2 regions of the Thioalkalivibrio sp. ALJ12 genome follow, and region 2 is predicted to be linked to the other one. Evidence: predicted binding sites of a transcription regulator. Region 2 holds the regulator's gene; the other holds the start of a gene.
What was found. The regulator FliA, encoded in region 2, starts transcription of late flagellar genes. The targets are predictions, from matches to a motif close to GCTAAAGTTNNNNNNNNNNCNGCCGATA.

Region 1: the regulator FliA is predicted to act here: its motif matches at 3,431-3,458, upstream of F467_RS0109975 (flagellin).

The regions. Positions count from the first base shown of each region.
Region 1 is NZ_KB899539.1:563,552-571,709, forward strand. It holds gene F467_RS0109955 (L-lactate permease) at 1-1,521, opposite strand, end outside; gene F467_RS0109960 (hypothetical protein) at 1,594-2,217, opposite strand; gene F467_RS0109965 (MliC family protein) at 2,348-2,725, shown strand; gene F467_RS0109970 (hypothetical protein) at 2,667-3,344, opposite strand; gene F467_RS0109975 (flagellin) at 3,539-4,666, shown strand; gene F467_RS0109980 (hypothetical protein) at 4,684-5,442, opposite strand; gene F467_RS0109985 (PAS domain-containing methyl-accepting chemotaxis protein) at 5,684-6,991, shown strand; gene F467_RS0109990 (hypothetical protein) at 7,214-8,158, shown strand, end outside.
Region 2 is NZ_KB899539.1:335,741-343,898, forward strand. It holds gene flhF (flagellar biosynthesis protein FlhF) at 1-889, shown strand, start outside; gene F467_RS0108915 (MinD/ParA family protein) at 876-1,700, shown strand; gene F467_RS0108920 (RNA polymerase sigma factor FliA) at 1,697-2,458, shown strand; gene cheY (chemotaxis response regulator CheY) at 2,518-2,898, shown strand; gene F467_RS0108930 (protein phosphatase CheZ) at 3,001-3,777, shown strand; gene F467_RS0108935 (chemotaxis protein CheA) at 3,857-5,989, shown strand; gene F467_RS0108940 (chemotaxis response regulator protein-glutamate methylesterase) at 5,992-7,098, shown strand; gene F467_RS0108945 (flagellar motor protein) at 7,099-7,842, shown strand; gene motD (flagellar motor protein MotD) at 7,850-8,158, shown strand, end outside.

The DNA.
Region 1 (8,158 bases), 230 kb from region 2:
CAGCAAGCCGGCCCCGAGACAGACCACCACCACGGGAACAATCGTCTCCCGTACCACCTGCCCTTCGCGCGCCTGGAGGCCGCAGGCCGCGGCCGCCATTGCGATGTTGTGCAACGAGATCATGTTGCCCACGCCTGAGCCGATCAGCTGCAAGGCGAGAATCGACGGCAGCGACAATGCCACTGCTTCCGCGGTGTCGGCCTGCAGGCGGGCAAAGAGCAGATTGGAGACCGTGGCACTTCCGGTCATGAACGACCCCAGCGCCCCCAGAAATCCGCTGAACAGCACGAACGTGCCCCCCAACCACCCGGCCAGGCCCTGCCCCAGTACCTGCGGCATCGAGGGGAGCCCCGCCGCGTTGAGCTCGGACATCAGCAGGATCTGGGTGAGCGCGATGATGAAGATCAGCACGATCGCGGCTACCCGCAGCTTGCGTCCAGTAGCCACCACGGCCTCGCCCAGCGTGGCGCGCCCCACGCGAAAAAGGATCAGTGCAGTCAGCAGCGCCAGGGCAAAGTAGAAATACGGCGTGTACAGCGGGGCCAGGCTCTGCCCCAGTTCCACCCCCTGAAACTCGCCCAGGGACCAGCGCACCGATTGCAGGGCCTCACGCAGCGGCATCACCGTGCGCGAGGCAATCAAGGCCACCGACATCACGGCGAACGGCACAAACGCCACGAGTACCCGCTTGATCGGGGCGGGTTCGGTCTCGGTGTGTTGCGGGCTCGATGGCAGCAGAAAACCTTTGTGCGCGGCCAGTGAGATGACGACCATCGCGACGACGCCACCGACAATCGAGGGCAACTCCGGCCCGATCAGCCAGGCGACCAGGGCGTACGGAATACCGAACGCGAGCGCGGAGAGCACCGCGAATGGCACAAACTCGCGAAAACGCCCCTTCTCGTCCCCCAGCGTGGCAACCCAGGTCATGAAAATGGTGATGAACACGGCCAGCAGCGCGAGGATGAACGCCGTGCGCACCACCGCCTCCTGCACCACCGCATCGTCCAGTCCCAGCCCCGCGAAGCCGATCACCACCGGCGTACCCGCCGCGCCAAACGGCACCGCGGTACTGTTGCCGATCAGCGCGATCGCCACGGCCTTCAGCGGCTTCATGCCGAAATAGACGAGCAGTGGTGCCGCCAGCACGGCCGGGGTCCCGAATCCGGCGATACCCTCCACGAATCCGACCAGGCCCCACCCCAGCAACATCGCCAGAACGCGCGGATCGCGCGACACGCTGGCAATCACCGACTGGATCGCATCCATGTGGCCGGTTGCGATCATCACGTTCAGCACCAGCAGCGCGACGGCCACAATCAGCATGACCTCGACAAACACCACGCCCGCATCCAGCAGGCTCGCGCCCAGCACGGCCCCCGGCATCTGCCAGACCCACAGGGCAATAACCAGTGTCGCCAGATAGGCCAGTGGCGCGGCCTCGTAGGCCGGCCTGCGCAACGGGACCAGCCAGACAAACAGCACCACAAACGGCACCAGGGCCACCCAGAAAAGCGTCATGCGTGCGACATCCTCGAGAAAACGTTATCGGGAGAGTATCGCCTGTCCCGCGCAGAGGCCCACTGCGTCAGATCAATCGCGCGTATCCTCCTGATCCGGATGAACACGCCCAAAGCGACCCATGCCCCACCAAAGCATGCGATGGCTCAACCACCAGACCAGGGCGCAGCCGGCCATCAAGACCGCCAGCCACACATAGGGATGCACCAGATCCTGCGGCCGCGCCCAGGGGCCCAGCACCCAGTTGACGTTCGCCTCGGGCGTCGACAGCAGGTACGACACCAGCAAGACGGCCCAGCCCACCAGGATCCACAAACGCCCCGCCACCGGGTCGTATCCCAGGCGCCAGACCATCCACAACAGCACCAACGGAAGCGGCAGGTGGTACAGGGAGAACAGCCGCAGGTAGAGCGGAACCTCCGGATCGAACATGTAGGCGACAAAGCCGAAGGGCGGGTTCCCCAGCAGCACAAGCCCCAGCAAGAAATCGATCACCCACCCCATCTCGAGCAGGACCACGCCCACCGCCAGCATGCTCGCCAGGCGCCGGCTCTCCAGCCACGCCGCCGCGCACCCGGCGATCAGCGCGAGATTGGACAGCCAGAGGAAATTGAGCCAGCCATACTGGACCGCATAGACCGGTACCAGGACGCAGACAAACAGCAGGTAGGCAACCAGAAACCAGCGAGGAAACAAAGCGTAATCGCCTGACGGGGCCGGGCTCTCACTATAACGGTTCGAACCCGGAGTCACAGTGTTCCTTCACGTGCGACAGCCCGTTACGCGTATGATGAAAAGTCCATTCGACCCGCGGGAGAACCGGCGCGTGAGAACCTGGATTGCCATCAGCGCCACGCTGGTACTCGCCGCCTGCGGCACCCTGCCCCCGACCGCCGAACAGGCACGCGATGTGCCCTACAGCTGCGATCGTGGCCCGAACCTGATGGCGAGCTTCAGCGACAATGAGGCCAAGCTGCGCTTTGGCCGTTCCAAGGCCGTATTACAGGCGACCGAGGTCGCCTCCGGGGCACGCTACGCCAACCCCGGCGAGCAGATCGTCTTCTGGACCAAGGGCGAAGCCGCCATGCTCGAATTCCACGGCATCTACTGGACCTGCCGCATTCGCCAGCCCAATGCCGATGCAGCTACTCCGGCTCCACCGGCGCCACGGCACTGGAGTGCCGCGGCGGGTGTTCCTGAATAAACGCCTCCAGCCGGCCAAGCGCCTCGCCAGCACTGGAAAAGCCTTCCAGACCGCATTCGACCGAGCCTTCCAGATACGGTCGCATGCCCTCGCCAATGCTCGGCGTGTAACCCACGCCCGTGGTCGCCAGAAGCTCCGGATCCAGGCGCCCATCGGCATGGATGCGCTGGATCTGCAGTACCGCGATCCCCTCCGAGGTCACCCGGTCCTCGCGCACCAGTAACGTCTCGCCGTTATCGCACTCGGCGATCTGCAGTGCACCTTCCCTGGCCGTTTGTGCCATCTGGTGCTCGTAGCTGCGCGCCTCGGGGTCCTGCAGGATCACGCGAGCACCCTCGAAGGCCAGGGCCGCCAGCAACAGCATCCCCGCCAGCCCGAACAGCGTAGCCGCCACCCGCCGCCAGCCCAGCACATAACCGACAGCACCAACGACCAGCAAAAGCGGCGTACCCCACTCAAAGGTCCGGGCCAGCGGTACGGGCATAAAGTCGATCCCGCCGCCGAGCCCCAGCAGGGCGGTGACATAAAGCCAGACGATCCCCAGCCCGACCCCGAGCAGGATCGCGATCAGCGCGCGCCAGAACAGCGACTGCCTGCGCTCGGGTTGCGTATCGGCCATGCCCCTCTCCAATCCAGTCCAATCGGCGCAGCCTAAGCAAACACGCGCCGATGTGCACGCCGTACATCGTTTCGTGGCCTTGCAAGCCTAAAGTTTCCTCAAACCCCGCCGTTAAGCGAATGTAGACGGGAAATTCCGGCTGCGGAATCCGGCCCTTCGCCGGATCGCCCTTGTGGCGTGCGAGACCCGACAACATGGCCCAGGTGTTGAGTGTTGCCACCAACCTCCTGTCGCTCAATGCCCAGCGCCACCTGCGCCAGTCGCAGGCCGCCCTGCAGACGGCCTTCCAGCGCCTGTCTTCAGGCCAGCGCATCAACTCGGCGCGCGACGACGCCGCCGGGCTGGCCATCTCCGAACGCTTCACAACCCAGATCCGCGGCCTGAACCAGGCCATGCGCAACGCGCAGGACGGCATCTCGCTGGCCCAGACCGCCGAGGGCGCCCTGGGCTCCATGACCGGCAACCTGCAACGTATCCGCGAGCTGGCGATACAGGCGGCCAATGCCACCCTGTCGGCCTCGGACCGCGGCGCCATCGACCGCGAGGTTCGCCAGCTCCTGGCCGAGAACGACCGCATCGCGACCCAGACAACCTTTAACGGCCGTTCGCTGCTGGACGGGTCCATGGGCACCGCGTTCTTCCAGATCGGCGCCAACGCCGGGCAGACCCTCGCCATCGACCTCGGCAACAGCATGCGCAACCGCTTCGTGGGCGACATTGCCAGTGCCTGGTCCGGCGAACTGGAGGCCGCCTTCGCCGGCAATCCGCTGGAGGTGGATCAGGATTTCTCCATCCGTGTGGGCGAGCGCGACCCGGTGGACATCCCTGCGGGACCCTATCGCTCCCCCCAGGAACTGGCGACCGCGATCGACCGCGCCCTCGGATCAACCGGCCGCGCGATCCTGACCGACGACGGCCGGCTGAACCTGATCGCCCGCGAGACCCTGACGATCTCGGGGGAGACCGCCCTCGCCACGCTCGGGCTGCCGGCCACCACCGAGCCCGGGGGGAGCCTGAACGATATCGACCTGACCTCGCGCCAGGGGGCCAGCGACGCCCTGTCACGTGTGGATGCCGCGCTGGATGCGGTCAACGCGCGGCGCAGCCAGTTCGGGGCCATCCAGAACCGCTTCGAGTCGACCATCACCAACCTGGGCATCACCAGCGACAACCTGGCGGCGGCCCGCAGCCGCATTCTGGACGCCGATTACGCGGCCGAGGTCAGCCGCCTGGTGCGCGCCCAGATCCTGCAACAGGCCGGGCTCGCCGTGCTCGTTCAGGCCAACGCGCTACCCCAGACCTTCCTGCGGCTGCTCCAGTAATCAGGGGGCCGGCGCGCCTACTCCCCTGCGGGTCGGGCCGCCGCGCCAGAGAACTCCGGCCCCCGGACATCGTCATCGGTCCACCCACGGTCCTGGTCACGACTGGTCACCCACCATTCGTGAACGAACAGCCGAATCGGCCCAAGCACGCGTTCTTCGAAACGCGATGGCAGCGTATACGGGCCGACCTCCTCGTACTCCAGGAAGGTCGTATCGACATGGGCATTCCGGGTCGGCTCGAAGCCGGTCAGGGTGATATGCACCCGATAGAGCCGATCGGTTTCGGGGTGGATCCACATCACCACCTGATCCTCGTCCGCCTTGCCAAAGCCCGGCTGGATGGTCGCCAGCACGCGACGGTAGTCCACGCCGCCCTCGCGGCGATCCGCCAGCCGCGTCATTGAGGTCGCGCGGTGTTTCACGAAGGTCGGTCCGTAGTGGAACAGCTTGCCGGCATCGGTCGTCATCGCGGTGGCACGAATCCGGTCCTCGTCCTCGCTCCGCTCGCCGTCGTAGTACACGCGAATCTCGTCACGCTGGCGGATCACCGTCTTGGTGCCCTCCGGCCCCGTGTAATGGACTGCGTACAACTCGTCCGCCGGGCGGTAGCGCTCCTCGCCCTGGCCACGGTAGCCACCATCCGCCACCAGCGGCTGCACACGCTGAACCATTCGCCCCCACTCGCCGTCCGTAGCCTGGTTCAGGTCCCCGTCGTACTCGCGAAGATCCCCTCCGTGCGCGGCCATGGTCCGGTCGAACAGTTCCTGGGCCGTCATTCCGTCGGCGAAAGCCCGGCCCTCATCGGGCTCCGGGAAAGTAGCGGCACAACCCGCCAACAGCAGTACAGACACCACCAGAAGCGGCACTACCCATGCGCTCGCTCGCAACACCGGCAATGTCGTCTTGTTCTTCTTTTCCATTTCTGCACCCTCGAAAACCCTTTGTGTATAGTTCTTGTACAATGTGTGTACATGAAGTTCAATAGGGCATCATCAATCAACCGCTCAGGACGTACCCATGTGTGCAAATGCCACCCGGTTCCCCACCCAGGGGGCGCCCCTTGCGGTTTCCAGCGACGACGCTACGGCCATACTCGCGGCCGTCCGCGAGGCCGTCGCCTATATCGAATTTGCGCCGAACGGTACGGTGCTCGACGCCAACTCGCACTTCCTCGAGACTGTCGGTCATCCCCGCGAGGATGTGATCGGCCAGCACCACCGGATGTTCTGCGACCCGGACTACGTTCGCTCCATGGAATACCGCCAATTCTGGCGGCAGCTGGCTACGGGCGAGTCCCACGCCGGCACCTTCCCCAGGGTCACGCGGGCTGGCGAGACCATCTGGCTGGAAGCCACCTACTTTCCGGTACGCGATGCCCAGGGCGACGTGTACAAGGTCGTCAAGATCGCATCGAATGTGACCGGCAAGATGGAGACGCTCCACGACCAGGCAGCCGTATTCGAGGCGCTGGATCGTTCCCAGGCGGTCATCGAGTTCACGCCGGACGGCACCATCCTCAAGGCCAACGACAACTTCCTGCAGGCCGTCGGTTACCCGCTCGAACACATTCAGGGCCAGCACCACCGGATGTTCTGCGACGACGCCTTCTACCGCGAGAACCCGAATTTCTGGCAAGACCTCGCCCGCGGGCGCTTCATGAGCGGCAAATTCCGCCGTTTCAAGTCCTCCGGCGAGGAGATCTGGCTGGAGGCCACCTACAACCCGATTCTCGATGACCAGGGTCATACCGTGAAGGTCATCAAGTTCGCCACGGACATCACCGCCAGCGTGCACATGGCCGAGCGCACCCGGGAGGCCTCCGCCATCGCCTGCGAAATGGCCCAGAAAACCGCGGATGGCGCGCAACGCGGAGAGGCCTCGCTGGAGGCCAATGCGACCAACTCCGAACAGATCCGCCAGCATGTGGCCGAAACCAAATCGGCGATCGATCGACTCAATGCCGAGGCGCGCAGTATCGAGTCGATCATCGAGACCATCCGCAGCGTGGCGGAAACCACCAAGATGCTGTCCCTCAATGCCGCTATCGAAGCCGCGCGTGCCGGAGAGCAAGGGCGCGGCTTTGCCGTGGTGGCACAGGAGGTCCGCAAGCTCGCGTCCGATACCCGCGACGCCACCAGTCAGATCGCCGAGGTCATTCATGGCAACCTGCAAAGCACCCAGGCGATCGCAGAGCGCATCGACACCGTGAACCAGGTGGCCGAGCAAGGGCGCCAACAGGTCCTGTCGGTACAGCAGATCATGGCCGAGATTCGCGAAGGCGCCAGCCACGTCGTCGAATCCGTCTCCTCGATCCCGCGCACATGACCCGGCCTGCGAGAGGCCTCGCACACCCGGAAGGCAAATCCATCCGGGCAACGGGCCGCTCCTGACCATCGAAGCCCCGCCATCCCCCCTTCATTCCCTCATTGACCGCGAGGGTTCTCTCGCCTAGTCTTTCCTTTGGGTGGCGATCCCGAGCGATCGGCGGCAAACATTCCGGAACGGATCCGAATGGCTGCGACCACCCGACAGGGAGGGAAACGCCCCATGCCAGCGCGCATGTTCGGCTTGTTCGCGAGACTCGGGCCCCTGGCCGGCCTCAGCCTGTTCGGGCTGACTGCGCTGCTGCCCGCACAAGCCCTGTCTGCGGTCACCCCCGCCCCCCTGCCGCACAACACCGGCTTCTACCTCTCGCCTTATACCGCCTCCGGAGAGCTGGCCGGGTGGGTCGACGAGGCACTGGGCGAGTCCTCGCGCGACATCTCCGGGCTGGCCGGACGCCTGCTGCAAACGGCGGCGATGGCCTATGGTGCGCAGCAGTCGAATCGTCTGGGCGGCATGCTCGACCAGGCCAGCCGGTCGTCCGGCATACCCGCGATGGACTTCGGCCATGCCCTTGCCGCGGCCACCGAACCCGGCCGCACCTCGGCCGGGGGACTTGAGCAGGCCACCGCCATCCTGGGCGAGCTGGGGAGCCGTGGACTGGTGGGCGAACACGCCGGCCATCAGGTCCGGCGGCTTGCGCAGGTGCTGGAGGACCCGGAGGCCGCCGTGCGCGGCGAGCTGGAACGCCTGCAGATCGGCTCGCGGGACATCGCCGGGGTACTCCGCGAACTGGAGCGCCTCCCGCAAGGCCAACGCCGAAGCGTACTCGGAGCCCTGGACCACGACACCGCCCCGGCGCTGGAACTCCTGCTGGACGCCGGCCACCAGCGGCTTGACCAGCAGATGCACGAACTGGCCCAGCCCCGCAGCGCATCGTCCGGCTCTGCCGCCAGCGTCTTTGGCTTGCTGGCCCGTGACCACGATGCCGGGCTGTTCGGCGCCGGGGAGCTGCTGCAACGTCAGCTGGGCGATCACGCCCTGCGCCAGGGCGCCGAGCTGGGCATGGGGTTCTTCGCCCTGTTCGACGGGCTCTCGCAAACCCACCGTCAACTCGAACTGACCCCGGAGCGCATGTTGCGCTACCGCCAGTCCGCCGACCGTTCGTTC
Region 2 (8,158 bases):
GGACCGTGGGTTCAGCGAGTCACTGGCGCGCAGTCTCGCCGGGAGTATTCTCGACGACAGCACGGTGGAGCAGGCCTGGGAGAGGCTGCGCGCACGCCTTTCCGGGGCGATCGCGACCCGCCATCCGGACATCCTGGATGAAGGTGGCGTGCTGGCCCTGGTGGGGCCTACGGGGGTGGGCAAGACCACTACACTCGCACGCATTGCCTTGCGTCAAATCCGTCGTATGGGTGCGGATTCGGTTACGCTGGTCACACTGGACACCCAGCGCATTGGGGCCACGCGCCAGCTGCAGGCGTTCGCGCAGATGGCGGGCGTGTCATTGCGGGTGCTGCAGAGCCCGCGCGAGTTGCGCGACATGACCGCGCGGGCAGAGGATGGGCATCTGATTCTGGTCGACACCGCCGGGCAGGCACCTTCCGCGGTGGGCGACGAGTCGCTGTTTGCCGGCTGGCCGGACCGTGTCCGGCGCGAGAGCTGGCTGGTCGTCTCCGCGACCACTCAGGCGGCGGCGCTGCGAAGGGTGCTGGATGCGTTCCGGAAGACGGAGCCATCGGCGCTGGTGCTGACCAAACTCGACGAAGCCGAACAGTTGGGGGAGACGTTGTCGGTATTGCTCGATCAACACCTTGGGCTCACGTTTGTCAGCGATGGACAGCGGATTGCCGAAGACTTCCACCGGGTCGAGACGGGCGATCTGACCCGGCGGGCGCTCGGCGAAGAGCGCGGCCCCGCGCGTCGATCCTCCCGCGATGAACGATGGACCGATGCAAGCCTGGCGGAGTTCTCGAATGCCGGCCGCAATGCGCCGTCGCCGCGCCGTACTCAGGATGCGGGCGTTCTGGAGATGATCCATCCGGTGGGGAAAGGACGCTATGCCACGCACTAATCAGCCGTTGAAGGTCATTGCGGTTGCCTCCGGCAAGGGCGGCGTCGGCAAGACCAATGTGTCGGTCAACCTGTCCGTGGCGCTCGCGCGGCTGGGCCGCGAGGTCATGCTGTTTGATGCCGACTTGGGGCTGGCCAATGCCGATGTGCTGCTCGGACTGCGACCCGAGCGCACCCTGCATGACCTGGTGACCGGACAGGTGGACGACCTCCAGGATGTGCTGATCGAGGGCCCGGAGGGGATCAAGGTCATCCCGTCGGCCTCGGGGATCGCGGCGATGGCGAATCTCACGCAGCTCGAGCACAACGGTTTGATCCAGGCATTCAGCGCCTATTCCAAGCCGCTGGATGTGCTGGTGGTGGATACGGCAGCGGGCCTGCAGGAATCCGTCACGACCTTCTGTCGAGCGGTCCAGGAGACCCTGGTCGTCGTCTGCGACGAGCCGGCGTCCATCACCGATGCCTATGCCTTGATCAAGGTGCTGCATCGAGATCATGGCATGCGGCGTTTCCGGCTGGTCACGAATATGGTCCAGGACCGCGCGGGCGCCGAGCGCTTGTTGCAGAAACTCACCACGGTTTGCGACAACTACCTGCCGGAAGTCATCCTGGATCTCGCCGGTTACATCCCGATGGACGAGCATCTGCGCAAGGCCATCCAGAAACGGGCACCGGTCGTGCAGCAATATCCGGGCAGCCCGGCGGCCAAGGCCTTTACCGAACTCGCCCGTGCGGTCGACCGCTGGCCGGTGGCCCGTGGTGCCGATGGTGGTGTCGGGTTTTTCGTCGAACGGATGCTGCAGAGCGCATGATGGCGACGCGTAATCGCCTCCACGGATACGAGAACGTGGCCGCAGCCGGCCACGAGCAGCGCGTCGCGGAACATATCGAGCTGGTGCACCGCATCGCGCACCATCTGATGGCTCGCCTCCCTTCCTCGGTCCAGGTCGATGACCTGATCCAGGCCGGCATGATTGGCCTGCTGGAGGCCGCGCGGCAATTCGAGGGCGGGCAGGGCGCGACGTTTGCGACCTACGCCGGGATTCGCATCCGTGGCGCGATGATCGACGAGTTACGCCGCAGTGACTGGACCCCGAGATCGGTGCACCGCAACAGCCGCAAGATCGCCGAGGCGATCCAGACGGTCGAGGCCAGGGAGGGGCGTGCGGCGCGCGGGGTCGAGGTGGCCGAGGAACTCGAGGTCCCGATCGACGAGTACTACTCGATGCTGCAGGACCATGCCGGCGCCCATCTGTTCGCGCTGGATGATCTGGGCGGCACCGATGGTGATGCGGACCGGGTGATCGAGGGGCAGGAGGCCTCGCCCTCGCGCACGATCGAGGCCGGGGAGTTTCGCGAGGAGCTGGCCGCCGCGCTGGGCGATTTGCCCGAACGCGAACGTCTGGTGTTGTCGCTTTATTACATCGAGGAGCTCAACCTGCGCGAGATTGGCGCGGTACTCGGGGTGACCGAGTCGCGCGTCAGCCAGATCCGCAGTCAGGCCGTTATCCGACTGCGCGCGCGCCTGGGCTCCTGGCTCGAAGACGGCGAGGCTTTGCAGTTATTCTGAAGGCCAAGCTCTAGTACTCATATGAATCATTTATCCCGGAGTGACCTGTGGACAAGGGAATGAAAATTCTCATCGTGGACGACTTCTCCACGATGCGACGGATCATCAAGAACCTGTTGCGTGATCTTGGCTTCAACAACACCCAAGAGGCCGATGACGGCAGCACGGCATTGCCGATGCTCCAGAACGGCGACTTCGATTTTCTGATTACCGACTGGAACATGCCCAATATGCCGGGCATCGACCTGCTGCGGGCGGTGCGTGCCGACGAGAAGCTGAAGACGATGCCGGTGCTGATGGTGACGGCGGAGGCCAAGCGGGATCAGATCGTCGAGGCGGCCGAGGCGGGCGTGAACGGCTACGTGGTGAAGCCCTTTACTGCGGAAACCCTCAAGGAAAAGATCGACAAAATATTCGAACGCATTGAATCCCAAGGCTAGTTTGGGATTCGGTGTCGAAGTCTCCTGGTCCAGACAAATGGATGGCCGGGGGATCGATCCCGGTCATCACGTTCGGGATGGGGAGCGAGCAAGGGGCTTTGGATGACAGACCAAGAACAATCGATCAGTGAGCAGCAAATCGCTCGCGCGCGGGAGCTCGTGCAGGTTCTGGAGGCGGGGGATGAGGTGGCCGCGCGCGCGTTGATCCAGGATCTGGCGCGCCCCTACGACCGCGAACTCTTCGACGAGCTCGGAAAACTTACGCGCGACCTGCACGAGGCCTTGCAAAGCTTCCGGGGGGATTCGCGGCTGGTCGAGTTGACCCAGGCCGAGATCCCGGATGCCCGCGAGCGTCTCAATTATGTGGTCACGATGACCGAGAAGGCCGCGCACGAGACCCTGACCGCGATCGAGACGAGTCTCCCCATTGCCGAATCGTTCAGCCAGCAGGCCGGCCAACTGACGGCGAAGTGGACCCGTTTTCGCAATCGGCAACTCTCGGTCGACGAGTTCCGGGAGTTCGCTCGTGAGCTGGACGAGTTTTTTGCTCAGGCCAACGACGATACCGAAGAGCTGCGCCGCCTGCTGTCGGAGGTTCTGATGGCGCAGAGCTACCAGGATATTACCGGGCAGGTGATCCGGCGCGTGATTCAGCTCGTGACCGACCTGGAGGAGAACCTGGTCACGCTGATTCGGCTGTCCAGCGGGCGTATGGAGACGGTCGAGGCTGCGGAGAAGACGCTGGATGACGATGCCGAGCGGCGTGAGGGCGATCGGCGTGGACACGGGCCAGCAGTGCCGAAGACTCAAGATTCCGGCCAGGATGTCGTTCAAGGACAGGACGAGGTGGACGATCTGTTGTCCAGCCTGGGCTTCTAGGTAGCCCGCTGATCCCTGAATCGGCGGCTTCCCGGCGCCCACCCCTCAACGGCAAGCCTCACCGGAACGGAGAGACCGAATGGCCATCGACCCCAACGACGAAATCCTTCAGGACTTCCTGATCGAGGCCGGGGAACTGCTCGAAGGACTCAACGAGCAGCTGATCGACCTGGAACAGCATCCCGATGACCGGGATCTGTTGAACGCGGTATTCCGCAGCTTTCACACGATCAAGGGTGGCGCGGGCTTTCTGAGCCTGGATCCGCTGGTGACCGTCTGCCATCACGCAGAGGATGTGTTTAATCTCCTGCGCAATGGGGAACGTCAGGTCGACGGTCACCTGATGGATACCATGCTGCGGGTCCTCGATACGTTGAACGTGATGTTTGGCGACCTCCGCTCCGGGGTCGATCCGACGCCCGCGGAGGCCGATCTCGTCGAAGACCTGCGGCGGATGGCCAAGAATGAAGACGTGGCCGGCAATTCCGAACCCGCCGCAATCGCGACGCCAGACGTGCCCCCCGAACCGGAGCCGGAACCGGCACCCCCCGCCGAGGTGGAAGCCACTGCGAAGGCTGGAGGGGATGAGTCGGGGCTGGTCGGTGCCGATGACGAGATTACCGATGACGAGTTCGAGGCCCTGCTGGATTCGCTGCACGGCGATGGTTCGCCGCAGGCGGCCCAGGACTCCGCTACGCCGTCGACTGAGGACGCCGGGTTGCCCGGCACCGATTCGGATGCAGCCGGGCCAGGGGACGACGGCGAGGACCTGATTTCCGACGATGAGTTCGAGAACCTGCTGGACGAGTTGCAGGCACGAGGTCATGGGCCTCCTGCCACTGCAGCGCCGGCACCCGCTGTGACTGAGTCGTCCCCGCATGAAGAGCCGAGCGTGGAGCCCGAAGCCGCTGGCGCGACACAGGAACCGCCGGCTCCCGAAGCCAAGCCACAGGCGTCTTCGCCTGCGGCCGCGGCGGCCGGCGCCCGGCAGGCCCCTCAGGGCGAGGCCTCGGTCCGTGTGAACACCGAACGTCTCGACGAGATTATGAATCTGGTCGGGGAGCTGGTGCTCGTGCGCAACCGCCTGAGCATGTTGCGAACCCAGCACGTGGATGACGAGCTGGGCAAGGCCATTAGTTCGCTGGCGCTGGTCACGTCGGATCTTCAGACGTCGGTGATGAAGACCCGCATGCAACCGGTGAACAAGGTCTTCAATCGCTTCCCGCGCGTGATCCGCGATCTGTCGCGCAGCCTGGGCAAGGAGATCGAGCTGGAGATCTTCGGCGAGGACACCGACCTCGACAAGAACCTGGTCGAGGCCCTGTCCGATCCGCTGGTGCATCTGGTGCGCAACGCCGTGGATCATGGGATCGAGACTCCGGAGGTGCGCGAGAAGGCCGGCAAACCGCGCAAGGGTACGGTGGTGCTCGGCGCGGCGCAGGAAGGCGATCACATCGCCTTGCTGATCAAGGACGATGGGGGTGGCATGGATCCGCAGGCCCTGCGGCGCAAGGTCGTCGAGAAGGGTCTGATGGAACCCGCGATGGCCGAGCGGATGACCGATCGCGAGGCCTTCAACGTCATCTTCATGGCCGGGTTCTCCACCAAGACCGAGATCTCGGATGTGTCCGGTCGCGGGGTGGGGATGGACGTCGTCAAGACGAAGATCTCGCAGCTCAACGGCACCATCGAGATCGATTCCGAGATCGGTGTCGGGACCACGCTGCGGGTGAAGCTGCCGCTGACCCTGGCGATCCTCCCTGCATTGATGGTCATCCTCGACGGGCGGCGATTCGCGATCCCGCTGGCGTCTGTCTCGGAGATCCTGGACCTGGATCTGACCAAGACCCATTACGTGGATGATCAGGAGGTCATTGTCGTAAGAAATCAGGCGCTTCCGGTTCACTATCTCAAGCGGTGGTTGAAGCCGGGGTTCATCCCCGAAGCCAAACCGGAATCGCATGTGGTCGTGGTGCATACCGCGGATCGCAAGGTAGGGCTGGTCGTCGATGATCTGGTGGGGCAGGAAGAGGTGGTCATCAAGCCACTGGGGCAGAACCTGCAGGGCGTGAAGGGCCTGGCAGGCGCGACCATCACGGGTGATGGAGGGATTGCGCTGATCCTGGATGTCGCCGATCTCGTGGGTTTGTTGACGCACAAGATCCCGTCGGCGGGCCGCACCCGGCGGCCTGCGCAAACAATCGAGGGCTAAGGATGCCGGTTAAGGTACTGGTGGTGGATGACTCCGGGTTTTTCCGCCGTCGCATCAGTGAAATTCTGGACGCCGACGCGGGGATCGAGGTCGTCGGCAGCGCGGAGAACGGCGAGGAGGCGATTCGCAAGGTCAAGGAACTGGACCCGGATGTCGTGACCATGGATATCGAGATGCCCGTGATGGACGGCATCACCGCGGTGCGCCGGATCATGGCCGAGAACCCCCGGCCGGTACTGATGTTCTCGAGTCTGACCACCGAGGGGGCCCAGGCGACCCTGGATGCGCTTGAGGCAGGGGCGGTGGACTTTCTGCCGAAGCGCTTCAGCGACATCGCGTCCGACGAGGACAGCGCGCGCATGCTGCTGCGCCGGCGGGTGCGCAGCCTTTCGCGCAGCCGGGCCCGTTCGGTCAGCCAGCCAGGGAGCGTTCGACCAGCGGTCGAGGCCCGCCCTTCTGCGCGTCGTGAAGAGTCCGACCGCAAGGCGGCCGAGGTACAGCGACAGGCCCCGCCGGTCAGTCGGCCCGCCGTGCCGCTGCGGCAGGTCCGCGCGGTGTTGATCGGGACGTCCACCGGGGGGCCGGTGGCCTTGCAGGAAGTGCTCAAGGCCCTGCCGGCGAACTTCCCACAGCCGATCTTGCTGATTCAGCACATGCCTGCGAGCTTTACGCCGGCCTTCGCGGAGCGCCTGGACGCCATGTGCCAAATTCGGGTCAAGCAGGCACAGGATGGCGATGTCATGCGCCCTGGGGTGGCCCTGTTGGCCCCCGGCGGTCTGCAAACCACGCTGGAGCGCGGCAGCCAGACAACGGTGCGCGTGACCGAGAGCCCGTTGGGCACGATCTACAAGCCCAGCGTGGATGCCGCGTTCAGCTCGGCGGTCGAGGCCTTGCGCGGGCAGGTGCTCGCCGTGGTGCTAACCGGGATGGGCGCAGATGGCCGCGAAGGTGCGCGGGCTTTGAAGACCGCCGGGGCGCAGGTCTGGGCACAGGACGCGGCCACCTCGGTGGTGTATGGGATGCCGGCTGCAGTCGCAGAGGCCGGGCTCGTGGACCAGGTGTATCCGTTGCCGGATGTGGGTCCGGCACTGGTCAAGGGGTTCTGCTAGATGGATATCCTGAGCCTCATCGGGATCACCCTGGGGCTCGTCGCGGTGCTCGGGGGGAGTATCGCGAAGGGGAGTGGTCTGGGCGCACTCTGGAACGCGGCCGCGTTTGTGATCGTGGTCCTGGGGACGCTGGGGGCAACCCTGGTGCAGGCGCGCATGGCGGTGTTTCTTCACGGGATGCGCATTCTGCCCTGGGCATTCAAGCCGCCGCGGATCGACAACGAGGCGATGCTGGCTCGCATCGTGGAGTGGTCCAACGTGGCACGCAAGGAAGGGCTGCTGGGTCTGGAGACGCTGGCCGACGAGGAGACCGACGAATTCGCGCGCAAGGGTCTGCAGTTGCTGGTGGATGGCTCCGAGCCGCAGACCATCCGCCAGATCCTCGAGGCGGATCTGGACAACCGCGAGCATTTTGATACCCAGGGGGCCAAGGTATTCGAGAGCATGGGGGTGTACGCCCCGACGCTTGGCATTGTCGGCGCGGTGATGGGTCTGATGGCGGTCATGCAGAACCTGGCTGACCCCAGCAAGCTGGGAGCGGGGATTGCCGCGGCCTTTGTCGCCACGATCTACGGGATTGCTTCGGCAAACCTCCTGTTCCTGCCGGTGGCGAACAAGCTGAAATCAATCATCCAGAAGCGCTCGCAGCACCAGTTGATGCTGATGGAGGGGCTGATCTCAATCGCCGAGGGCGAAAACCCCCGCAACATTGAAAGCAAGCTTAGCGGCTTCATCCACGAGTGAGGTCGCGATGGCCCGGCGCAAACGCCAAGAAGAAGCGGAGAATCACGAGGCCTGGGCCATCCCGTATGGCGACCTGGTCACGCTGCTGCTGGCGTTTTTCGTGGTGATGTACGCGATCTCCTCGGTGGATGACGGCAAGTATCGTGTGCTGTCGGAGTCGCTGGTGGACGCCTTCCGGGCACCGGCGCAGACCGATCCGATCCAGGTGGGAGAACCGACGGTGTCGCGTGAGCAGTCCCTGGACGAGATGCGCGCGCTGGTTCCGATTGATGTGCAGCCCGGCATCGTTGACGACGGTGTAGCACCCATCGACATG